Regions from separate parts of the Streptomyces sp. NBC_00158 genome, predicted to be linked through region 1. Evidence: predicted binding sites of a transcription regulator. Region 1 holds the regulator's gene; the other holds the start of a gene.
The links. Region 1 encodes HspR, which represses chaperone genes until heat shock. Its sites were predicted from a motif close to TTGAGNNNNNNNNNCTCAA; they were not measured.
Positions count from the first base shown of each region.

Region 1 (4,386 bases):
GCGGCGCGGGTGACGCGGGCCAGGCCAAGGCCGACGACGACGTCGTCGACGCCGAGATCGTCGACGACGAGAAGCCGAAGGGCGGCGCTGCCTGATGTCGGAGGAGACCCCGGGCTTCGACGAGAAGCCCGAAGTCCCCACCGGCGCCGGCGCTGACGACGCGGAGCCGAAGGCCGCCGACTCCTCCAAGAAGGAGGACGAGGCGGCCCCGGCCGGGGACAAGGCTCAGGACGTGGCGCTGCTGGCGCAGCTGGACCAGGCCCGCACCGCGCTCGGCGAGCGCACCGCGGACCTCCAGCGGCTCCAGGCCGAGTACCAGAACTACCGTCGCCGCGTGGAGCGGGACCGGGTCGCCGTCAAGGAGATCGCGGTCGCGAGCCTGCTGACGGAGCTCCTCCCGACCCTGGACGACATCGGCCGGGCCCGGGAGCACGGCGAGCTGGTCGGCGGCTTCAAGTCGGTGGCCGAGTCGCTGGAGACCGCCGCCGCCAAGATGGGGCTGCAGCAGTTCGGCAAGGAGGGCGAGCCCTTCGACCCGACGATCCACGAGGCCTTGATGCACTCGTACGCGCCGGACGTCACCGAGACGACCTGCGTGGCGATCCTGCAGCCGGGGTACCGGATCGGCGAGCGCACGATCCGCCCCGCGCGGGTCGCGGTGGCCGAGCCCCAGCCGGGGGCGGCTCCCGCCGCGAAGTCCGAGTCCGGTGACGGCGACACGCCGTCCGACAAGGACACGGATGCCCCCGACAAGGGCTGACGCACACCATGTAGGGATCCGAGAGGAGGGACACCGGGGATGAGCACGAAGGACTTCGTCGAGAAGGACTACTACAAGGTCCTCGGTGTCCCGAAGGACGCCACCGAGGCCGAGATCAAGAAGGCGTACCGGAAGCTCGCCCGCGAGTTCCACCCGGACGCCAACAAGGGCGACGCCTCGGCCGAGGAGCGCTTCAAGGAGATCTCCGAGGCGAACGACGTCCTCGGCGACGCCAAGAAGCGCAAGGAGTACGACGAGGCCCGCGCGCTGTTCGGGAACGGCGGCTTCCGCGCCGGTCCGGGCGGCGGCGGCTCGTTCAACTTCGACCTGGGCGACCTGTTCGGAGGTACGCAGCAGGGCGGCCAGGGCGGCTTCGGCGGAGGCCTGGGCGACGTCTTCGGCGGGCTGTTCAACCGCGGCGCCGGCCCCGGTGCGGGCACCCGCACCCAGCCGCGCCGCGGCCAGGACGTCGAGTCGGAGGTCACGCTCTCCTTCACGGAGGCCGTGGACGGCGCGACCGTGCCGCTGCGGATGTCCTCGCAGGCCCCCTGCAAGGCCTGTTCGGGCACCGGCGACAAGAACGGCACGCCCCGCGTGTGCCCGACCTGCGTCGGCACCGGCCAGGTCTCCCGGGGCAGCGGCGGCGGCTTCTCGCTGACCGACCCCTGCGCCGACTGCAAGGGCCGCGGCCTGATCGCGGAGAACCCCTGCGAGGTCTGCAAGGGCAGCGGGCGCGCCAAGTCCTCCCGCACCATGCAGGTCCGGATCCCGGCGGGCGTCTCCGACGGCCAGCGGATCCGGCTGCGCGGCAAGGGGGCACCGGGCGAGCGCGGCGGCCCGGCGGGCGACCTGTACGTGGTGGTGCACGTCGGCACCCACCCGGTGTTCGGCCGCAAGGGCGACAACCTCACGGTGACGGTCCCGGTGACCTTCGCCGAGGCCGTCCTGGGCGCCGACATCAAGGTGCCGACCCTGGGCGGCCCCCCGGTCACCCTGAAGCTCCCCCCGGGCACCCCCGGCGGCCGCACCATGCGGGCCCGCGGCAAGGGCGCGGTCCGCAAGGACGGCACCCGCGGCGACCTGCTCGTCACGGTGGAGGTCGCGGTTCCGGCGGAGTTGTCCGACAAGGCCCGCGAGGCCCTGGAGATGTACCGGGACGCGACCGGGTCCGAGGACCCGCGTGCCCTCCTGTTCGAGTCCGCGAAGGGAGCATGACATGGACGGCCGCCGACGACAGCCCCGCTTCGGCGAGGGGGCCTATCAGCTCACCGACGAGACCCCGGTCTACGTGATCTCGGTGGCCGCCCAGCTCTCGGGCCTGCATCCGCAGACCCTGCGCCAGTACGACCGCCTCGGCCTGGTCTCCCCGGACCGTACGGCCGGCCGCGGCCGGCGGTATTCGGCCAGGGACATCGAACTGCTCCGCACGGTGCAGCAGCTGTCCCAGGACGAGGGCATCAACCTGGCCGGGATCAAGCGGATCATCGAACTGGAGAACCAGGTGGCCGCGCTCCAGCAGCGCGTGGCCGAGCTGTCCGCCGCCGTGGACGGGGCGGCCGCCGCCCTCCAGGCCCGCGAGGCCCAGGTGCACGCCTCGTACCGCCGCGACCTGGTCCCGTACCAGCCGCCGGTGCCGGGCAGCGCGCTGGTCGTCTGGCGCCCCACCAAGCGTCCGGGCGACTGACCGGCCCGCCCCCGGACCACGCCGTGAAGGCCCCGCCGGGCCCCTCCCGCACGGGAGGGGCCCGGCGGGGCCTTTTCCGTACGTCCCGGGCGCCCGGGGCCCCTCGCGGCCGCCTGGGGGCCTCTGTCAGCCCTCGGGGAGCTGCGCCGGGTTCGAGCCGTGCAGGATCCCGGACTGGGCGATGAGGTAGCCCAGTTGGGCCCTGCTGCCGCTGCCGAGGGCGGCGGCCAGCTTCGCGATGTGCGCGCGGCAGGTGCGTACGTTCATTCCCAGCCGGCGGGCGATCGCCTCGTCCACGTGGCCCTCGATCAGCAGCTGTGCGATGGAACGCTGCACTCCGGAGATACCATCCGGGTTGTGCGTGTACGTGACCTCGTCGCCCAACGGCACCGCTCTGCGCCAGAGTTGCTCGAAGACCTTGATGAGGTAGTCCACCAGCCCCGGGTGCCGCAGCTCCAGGGCCACGCTCCGGTCGTCGCTGGCGGGTATGAAGGCCACCGTGCGGTCGAAGATCATGAGACGCTCTATCAGCTCCTCCAGCGTGCGGATCTCGACCTTTCCGGCGGAGATCCGGTCCACGTAGGCGAGCGTCCCCTGGCTGTGCCGCACCGTGTGCTGGTAGAGCGTCCGGATGCTCACCCCGCGGTCGATCAGCGGCGTGGCGCGCTCCAGGGCCTCGCTGAGGACGAACGTGGACCGGGCCCCGCCCGGCTGGACGGTCAGGGCCTCCGTGTGGCACTCGGCGGTGGCCAGGTCGAGTGCCGCGTTGATCTGGTCGATCCCCTCCAGGACCGTGATGGCGTGGGTGTTGGAGGGGGTCTGGGCGCTGATGGTGAGGAACGGCTCGAATGTGTCGGTGAGATCTACGGCGGTGCGCCGGCGTTCCTGGATCTCGCGTTCGAGCGGATGGAGCCGTTGCGCCAAGGCGACGGACGGGGGAACCGCGCGCAGCTGGTTGGCGTCATCCGGGTCGGGTCGCAGGAGTGCGAATTCGAGCAGGCAGGGGGCGTTCTGGACCTCGCCGCGTGCGACGCGACCGGTGCTCAGGGCCGCCGCGTACAGTCGCGCGCCCTCGGCGCACATCGCCGTGACGGGGTGGGGATGTGTCGGGTTTGTCTCGCTTCTTACCAATTCTCCACCCCCCAGGGTCCTGAACATGTAAGAACATGATGCATCGTCCCTGTGGCACTGACGTGCCTGAATGAGCCATCGTCTGACAGTGCGGGGGAGAGGATTCCATCAAGTGAGGACGAAGCCGACCATGTATAAGAGAATGCTTCGCTCGGCGCTTGCCGTTGTTTTCTCCGTCGTCGCGGTCATTGGAGCAGTCGTAGCCGGCAACGGCGGCGACGCGGGAAGTGCTCAGGCGAGTGCCGCCGCGCACGTCGAGTCCATGGGCAAGAGCGATCTCGGCTGGGACTCCAGCCCCGCGGACCTCGGCTGGGACGCGGCCCCTGCGAAGGCCTCCTGATGACCCCCGACGACCGCGACTTTCGTCGCGAAATGGCCTCTGCCTACCGCTCCGGATGGCAGTTCATAGACCTCGCCACGGCGATCCCCTACGCCGGCGATTCGTTGATGGTCACTCTTTTCGGCCAGCCGATCGTCGTCGTGCGCGAGGAGGACGAGGACGTCCGCGCCTACCGCTGTCTGCGCCGCCCCCGGGGCGCACCGCAGCCCGTCCGCTGCGAAGTGCGGTACGGCATGGTCTTCGTCAACCTCGACCAGCGTGACCACCAGCTGTTCGAGCCCGATATCACCACCGCCACCCCCCGCAGTGCCTGAGGCGATTCCCCCGTCGTTGCAAATCGCTCCAGGTGCTACCCCCACACAACGGCGCCATCGTGGACCTGACCACGATGGCGCCGTTGTGATGTCCGCGTCCAGTGGTTGAACCGGACAATCACCCTGAGCCGCGTCTTCCGGCTCAGGCCCGGCCCAT
Region 1 covers NZ_CP108161.1:3,875,296-3,879,681, forward strand. Annotated here, with positions in the region: gene dnaK (molecular chaperone DnaK) at 1-95, shown strand, start outside; gene grpE (nucleotide exchange factor GrpE) at 95-760, shown strand; gene dnaJ (molecular chaperone DnaJ) at 800-1,975, shown strand; gene OG553_RS17900 (heat shock protein transcriptional repressor HspR) at 1,977-2,444, shown strand; gene OG553_RS17905 (helix-turn-helix transcriptional regulator) at 2,571-3,602, opposite strand; gene OG553_RS17910 (hypothetical protein) at 3,718-3,915, shown strand; gene OG553_RS17915 (hypothetical protein) at 3,915-4,229, shown strand; gene OG553_RS17920 (pyridoxamine 5'-phosphate oxidase family protein) at 4,372-4,386, opposite strand, start outside.

Region 2 (4,386 bases), 1.6 Mb from region 1:
GGAGGCGCGGGCGCGCCGCAGGAAGACGGACAGCTCCCGCTCCAGGGCGAGGAACTCCTGGTCTTCGCTGCCGTGCACGTGCCGCTCCCATCCGTGGCGGGGCACACCGTGGCACCCCTGTTCGGGACAGTATTTCGCAGCGGGTGCGCCGAGGGCCCGGGGCCCCGCCGATGGGGGGTCCGGGCCCTCGGGCGACCGTGTGCGGCTTCCGGATCAGGCGGCCTTGGTGAAGGACACCACCGCCGGGGCGAGGGCCAGCTCCAGCACCTGCCGCACGTCCGTCACCGGGTGCACCTCCAGTCCCTCCAGCACCTCGCCCGGGACGTCGTCCAGGTCGGCCTCGTTCCGCTTCGGGATGATCACGGTGGTCAGCCCGGCCCGGTGCGCGGCGAGCAGCTTCTGCTTGACCCCGCCGATCGGGAGCACCCGCCCGGTCAGCGAGACCTCGCCGGTCATGGCCACGTCCGTGCGCACCTGGCGGCCGGACAGCAGGGACGCCAGCGCGGTGGTCATGGTGATGCCCGCGCTCGGCCCGTCCTTGGGGACGGCGCCCGCCGGGAAGTGGATGTGCACGCCCCGGTCCTTCAGGTCGGCGACCGGCAGCTCCAGCTCCGCGCCGTGCGAGCGCAGGAAGCTGAGGGCGATCTGCGCCGACTCCTTCATGACGTCGCCCAGCTGGCCCGTCAGGGTGAGCCCGGCGGCGCCGGTCTCCGGGTCGGCGAGGGAGGCCTCGACGAACAGGACGTCGCCGCCGGCCCCGGTCACGGCGAGGCCGGTGGCCACGCCCGGGACCGCCGTGCGCCGCTCCGCCGGGTCCTGGGCGGACTCCGGGACGTGGTGCGGGCGGCCGATCAGGCCGCGCAGCTCGCCCGCGCCGACGGTGAAGGGGAACTCCCGCTCGCCCAGTTCGTGCTGGGAGGCCACCTTGCGCAGCAGCCGGGCGATGGACCTCTCCAGGGTGCGCACGCCGGCCTCGCGGGTGTACTCCCCGGCGAGCTTGCGCAGCGCGTCCTCGCCCAGGACCACCTCCTCGGCGGTCAGCCCGGCGCGCTCCAGCTGGCGGGGCAGCAGGTGGTCGCGGGCGATGACGACCTTCTCGTCCTCGGTGTAGCCGTCGAGGCGGACCAGCTCCATGCGGTCGGCGAGGGCCTCGGGGATGGCCTCCAGTACGTTGGCCGTCGCGAGGAAGACGACGTCGCTGAGGTCCAGCTCCACCTCCAGGTAGTGGTCCCGGAAGGTGTGGTTCTGCGCCGGGTCCAGGACCTCCAGCAGGGCGGCCGCCGGGTCGCCCCGGAAGTCGGAGCCGACCTTGTCGATCTCGTCGAGGAGCACGACCGGGTTCATCGACCCGGCCTCCTTGATCGCCCGCACGATGCGTCCGGGCAGGGCGCCGACGTACGTCCGCCGGTGCCCGCGGATCTCGGCCTCGTCCCGCACGCCGCCGAGGGCGACCCGGACGAACTTCCGGCCCATGGCGTGGGCCACGCTCTCCCCGAGCGAGGTCTTGCCGACGCCGGGGGGCCCGACCAGCGCGAGGACGGCACCTCCGCGCCGTCCGCCGACGACGCCCATGCCGCGCTCGCCGCGCCGCTTGCGCACGGCCAGGTACTCGGTGATGCGGTCCTTCACGTCGTTCAGCCCGGCGTGCTCGGCGTCGAGCACCGCGCGGGCGCCCTGGATGTCGTACTCGTCCTCGGTGCGCTCGTTCCAGGGCAGTTCGAGGACGGTGTCCAGCCAGGTGCGGATCCAGGAGCCCTCGGGGCTCTGGTCGCTGGACCGCTCCAGCTTGTCGACCTCCTTGAGGGCGGCCCCGCGGACCTTCTCGGGCAGGTCGGCGGCCTCGACGCGGGCGCGGTAGTCGTCGGACTCCTCGCCCTCCTTCTCCCCGCCCAGCTCGCGCAGCTCCTTGCGGACGGCCTCCAGCTGGCGGCGGAGCAGGAACTCGCGCTGCTGCTTCTCCACGCCGTCCTGGACGTCCTTGGCGATGGACTCGGCGACGTCCTGTTCGGCGAGGTGGTCGGAGAGCGCCTTGACGGCGAGGCGGAGGCGGGCGACCGGGTCGACGGTCTCCAGCAGCTCGACCTTCTGGGCCACGCTCAGGAACGGCGAGTACCCGGAGTTGTCGGCGAGGGCGGACACCCCCTCGATCTGCTGCACCCGGTCCACGACCTGCCAGGCACCGCGCTTCTTCAGCCAGCTGGTGGCGAGGGCCTTGTACTCCTTGACGAGCTCGGCGACGGACCCGGGCAGCGGGTCGGGCACCTTCTCGTCGACGGTCTCCCCCTCGACCCAGAGCGCCGCCCCGGGCCCGGTGGTGCCGGCGCCGATCCGGACGCGGCCGCGCCCGCGGATCAGCGCCCCGGGATCGCCGTCGGAGAGCCGCCCGACCTGCTCGACGGTCCCCAGCACACCGATCCCGGCGTACTTCCCGTCGACCCTCGGCACGAGCAGCACCCGGGGCTTCCCGCTGCCCACCGCCGCCTGCGCCGCCTCGACGGCTCCGCGCACCTCGGCGTCGGACAGGTCCAGGGGGACGACCATCCCGGGCAGTACGACCTCGTCGTCGAGCGGCAGTACGGGCAGGGTGAGCGATACGGACGTCGAAGCCATGATCTTCCCTCCGGCAGTGAAGTTGAGCTATGCCGACTCAATGCTTCTGCGTCCGGCAATGTTCCCCAACGCCCGTTCGCCGGGGGCGAACACCTCCGGCGGGCCCCCCGTAGCACCATGACGCCATGACAGAGACACGACGGACCGTCAGCTCGCGCTCCCCGCTGGAACCCCGGATCGGCTTCTCCCGCGCGGTGCGCACGGGCCCTTACGTGGCCGTCGCCGGCACGGCTCCGATCGGGGACGACGGCTCCACCGTCGGCCCGGGCGACGTCCACGCCCAGACGGTGCGCTGCCTGGACATCGCGCAGCGGGCCCTGGAGGAGGCGGGCGCCTCGCTCGCCGACGTCGTGCGGACCCGGATCATGCTCACCGACATCACCACCTGGGAGGAGGCCGCCCGGGCCCACGGCGAACGGTTCGCCGCGATCCGCCCGGTGACGACCTTCGTGGAGGTGTCCCGCTTCATCGACCCGGCCTGGCTGGTGGAGGTGGAGGTCGACGCGGTGACGGGTGTGACGGCCTGACGGGCTAGGCGGCCGAGAGGCGGATGTCGCCGGAGGTGGTCCGGACCGTGATCCGGGAGGGGGCGTCGGGGGCGTCCCCGAGGGTGACGTCCCGGTCGCCCGAAGCGGTGTCGGCCGACACCCGGTACGGGGCCTGCGGCGCCTTCAGGGTCACGTCGCCCGAACTGGTGGTGACGGACACCGAGGCCGGGGCCTTCTCGAAGCCGACCACGGCGTCCCCGGAACTCGAACGGAACTCGCCCTCCGGGCCGGACAGGCCGGTGGCCGTGATGTTCCCCGAGGAGGTACGGGCCTTCAGCGGGCCCGGGATCCGCTCCGCCCGGACGTCACCGGAGGAGGAGTCCAGCTCGGCGGAGGCCACGCCCGTCACCGTGATGTCGCCGCTGCTGCTGCCGACCTTGAGCTTCGCCGACGCCGGCACCTCCAGCCGGTAGTCCACCCAGCAGGAGTCCTGGTCCCCCTGGCAGCCGTGGGTGAAGCTCAGCACCCCGCCCGCGACCCGCTGCCCCGGCACGGGCGCGGTGTCGCCCCGGTAGTGCACGACCCGGTGGACGGTGACTCCGGGACCACTGCCCGGGGACACCACCACCGACCCCCGCCGAAGACCCGTCAGCTCCACCGCGGTGACGGCCTCGGCGACGGCGGCGTCGGCCTCGGCGGTCTTCAGCCTGGCCTCCTCCACGAAGGAACACCCCGACAGCAGCAGGGCCGAGGCGGCGACGGTGGCCGCGAGAGCGGTGCGGACGGGGCGCGAGGAGGTGTGGAGTGCCATGCCGACGAGTCTGCCGAGCGGGGGCCCGGCCCGCGCTGGTGCAGGTATCCGAACCCGGGGTGGGGCTAGCCCCACCCCCGTCAGGGCCCGGTCACCACCGGCCGCAGCTCCGACGGCAGGCCCCACTCGCTCCACGACCCGTCGTACACGGCGGTCTCCCCGTACCCCGCCAGGGTCGCCCCCAGCGCGAGCACGCAGGCCGTGACGCCCGAACCGCAGCTGAAGTAGAACCGCTCCCGCTCCCCCGCCAACACCCCGAAGGCCTCGCGCAGTTCCCCGGCCGGACGCATCAGGCCGTCCGGCCCCTGGAGTTCCCCGAACGGCAGGTTCAGCGCGCCCGGCATGTGCCCGCCGCGCAGCCCCGGCCGGGGCTCGGGGGCGGTCCCGGCGAAGCGCCCGCGGGTCCGGGCGTCGAACACGGCGGCGGCCGGATCGCCGAGCGCGGCGGCGACGGCGCCGGCGTCCACGAGCAGCCCC
Region 2 covers NZ_CP108161.1:2,232,306-2,236,691, forward strand. Annotated here, with positions in the region: gene OG553_RS09870 (MarR family winged helix-turn-helix transcriptional regulator) at 1-78, opposite strand, end outside; gene lon (endopeptidase La) at 214-2,610, opposite strand; gene OG553_RS09880 (RidA family protein) at 2,736-3,137, shown strand; gene OG553_RS09885 (DUF4097 family beta strand repeat-containing protein) at 3,142-3,909, opposite strand; gene OG553_RS09890 (sulfurtransferase) at 3,990-4,386, opposite strand, start outside.
Region 2: the regulator HspR is predicted to act here: its motif matches at 2,633-2,651, upstream of lon (endopeptidase La).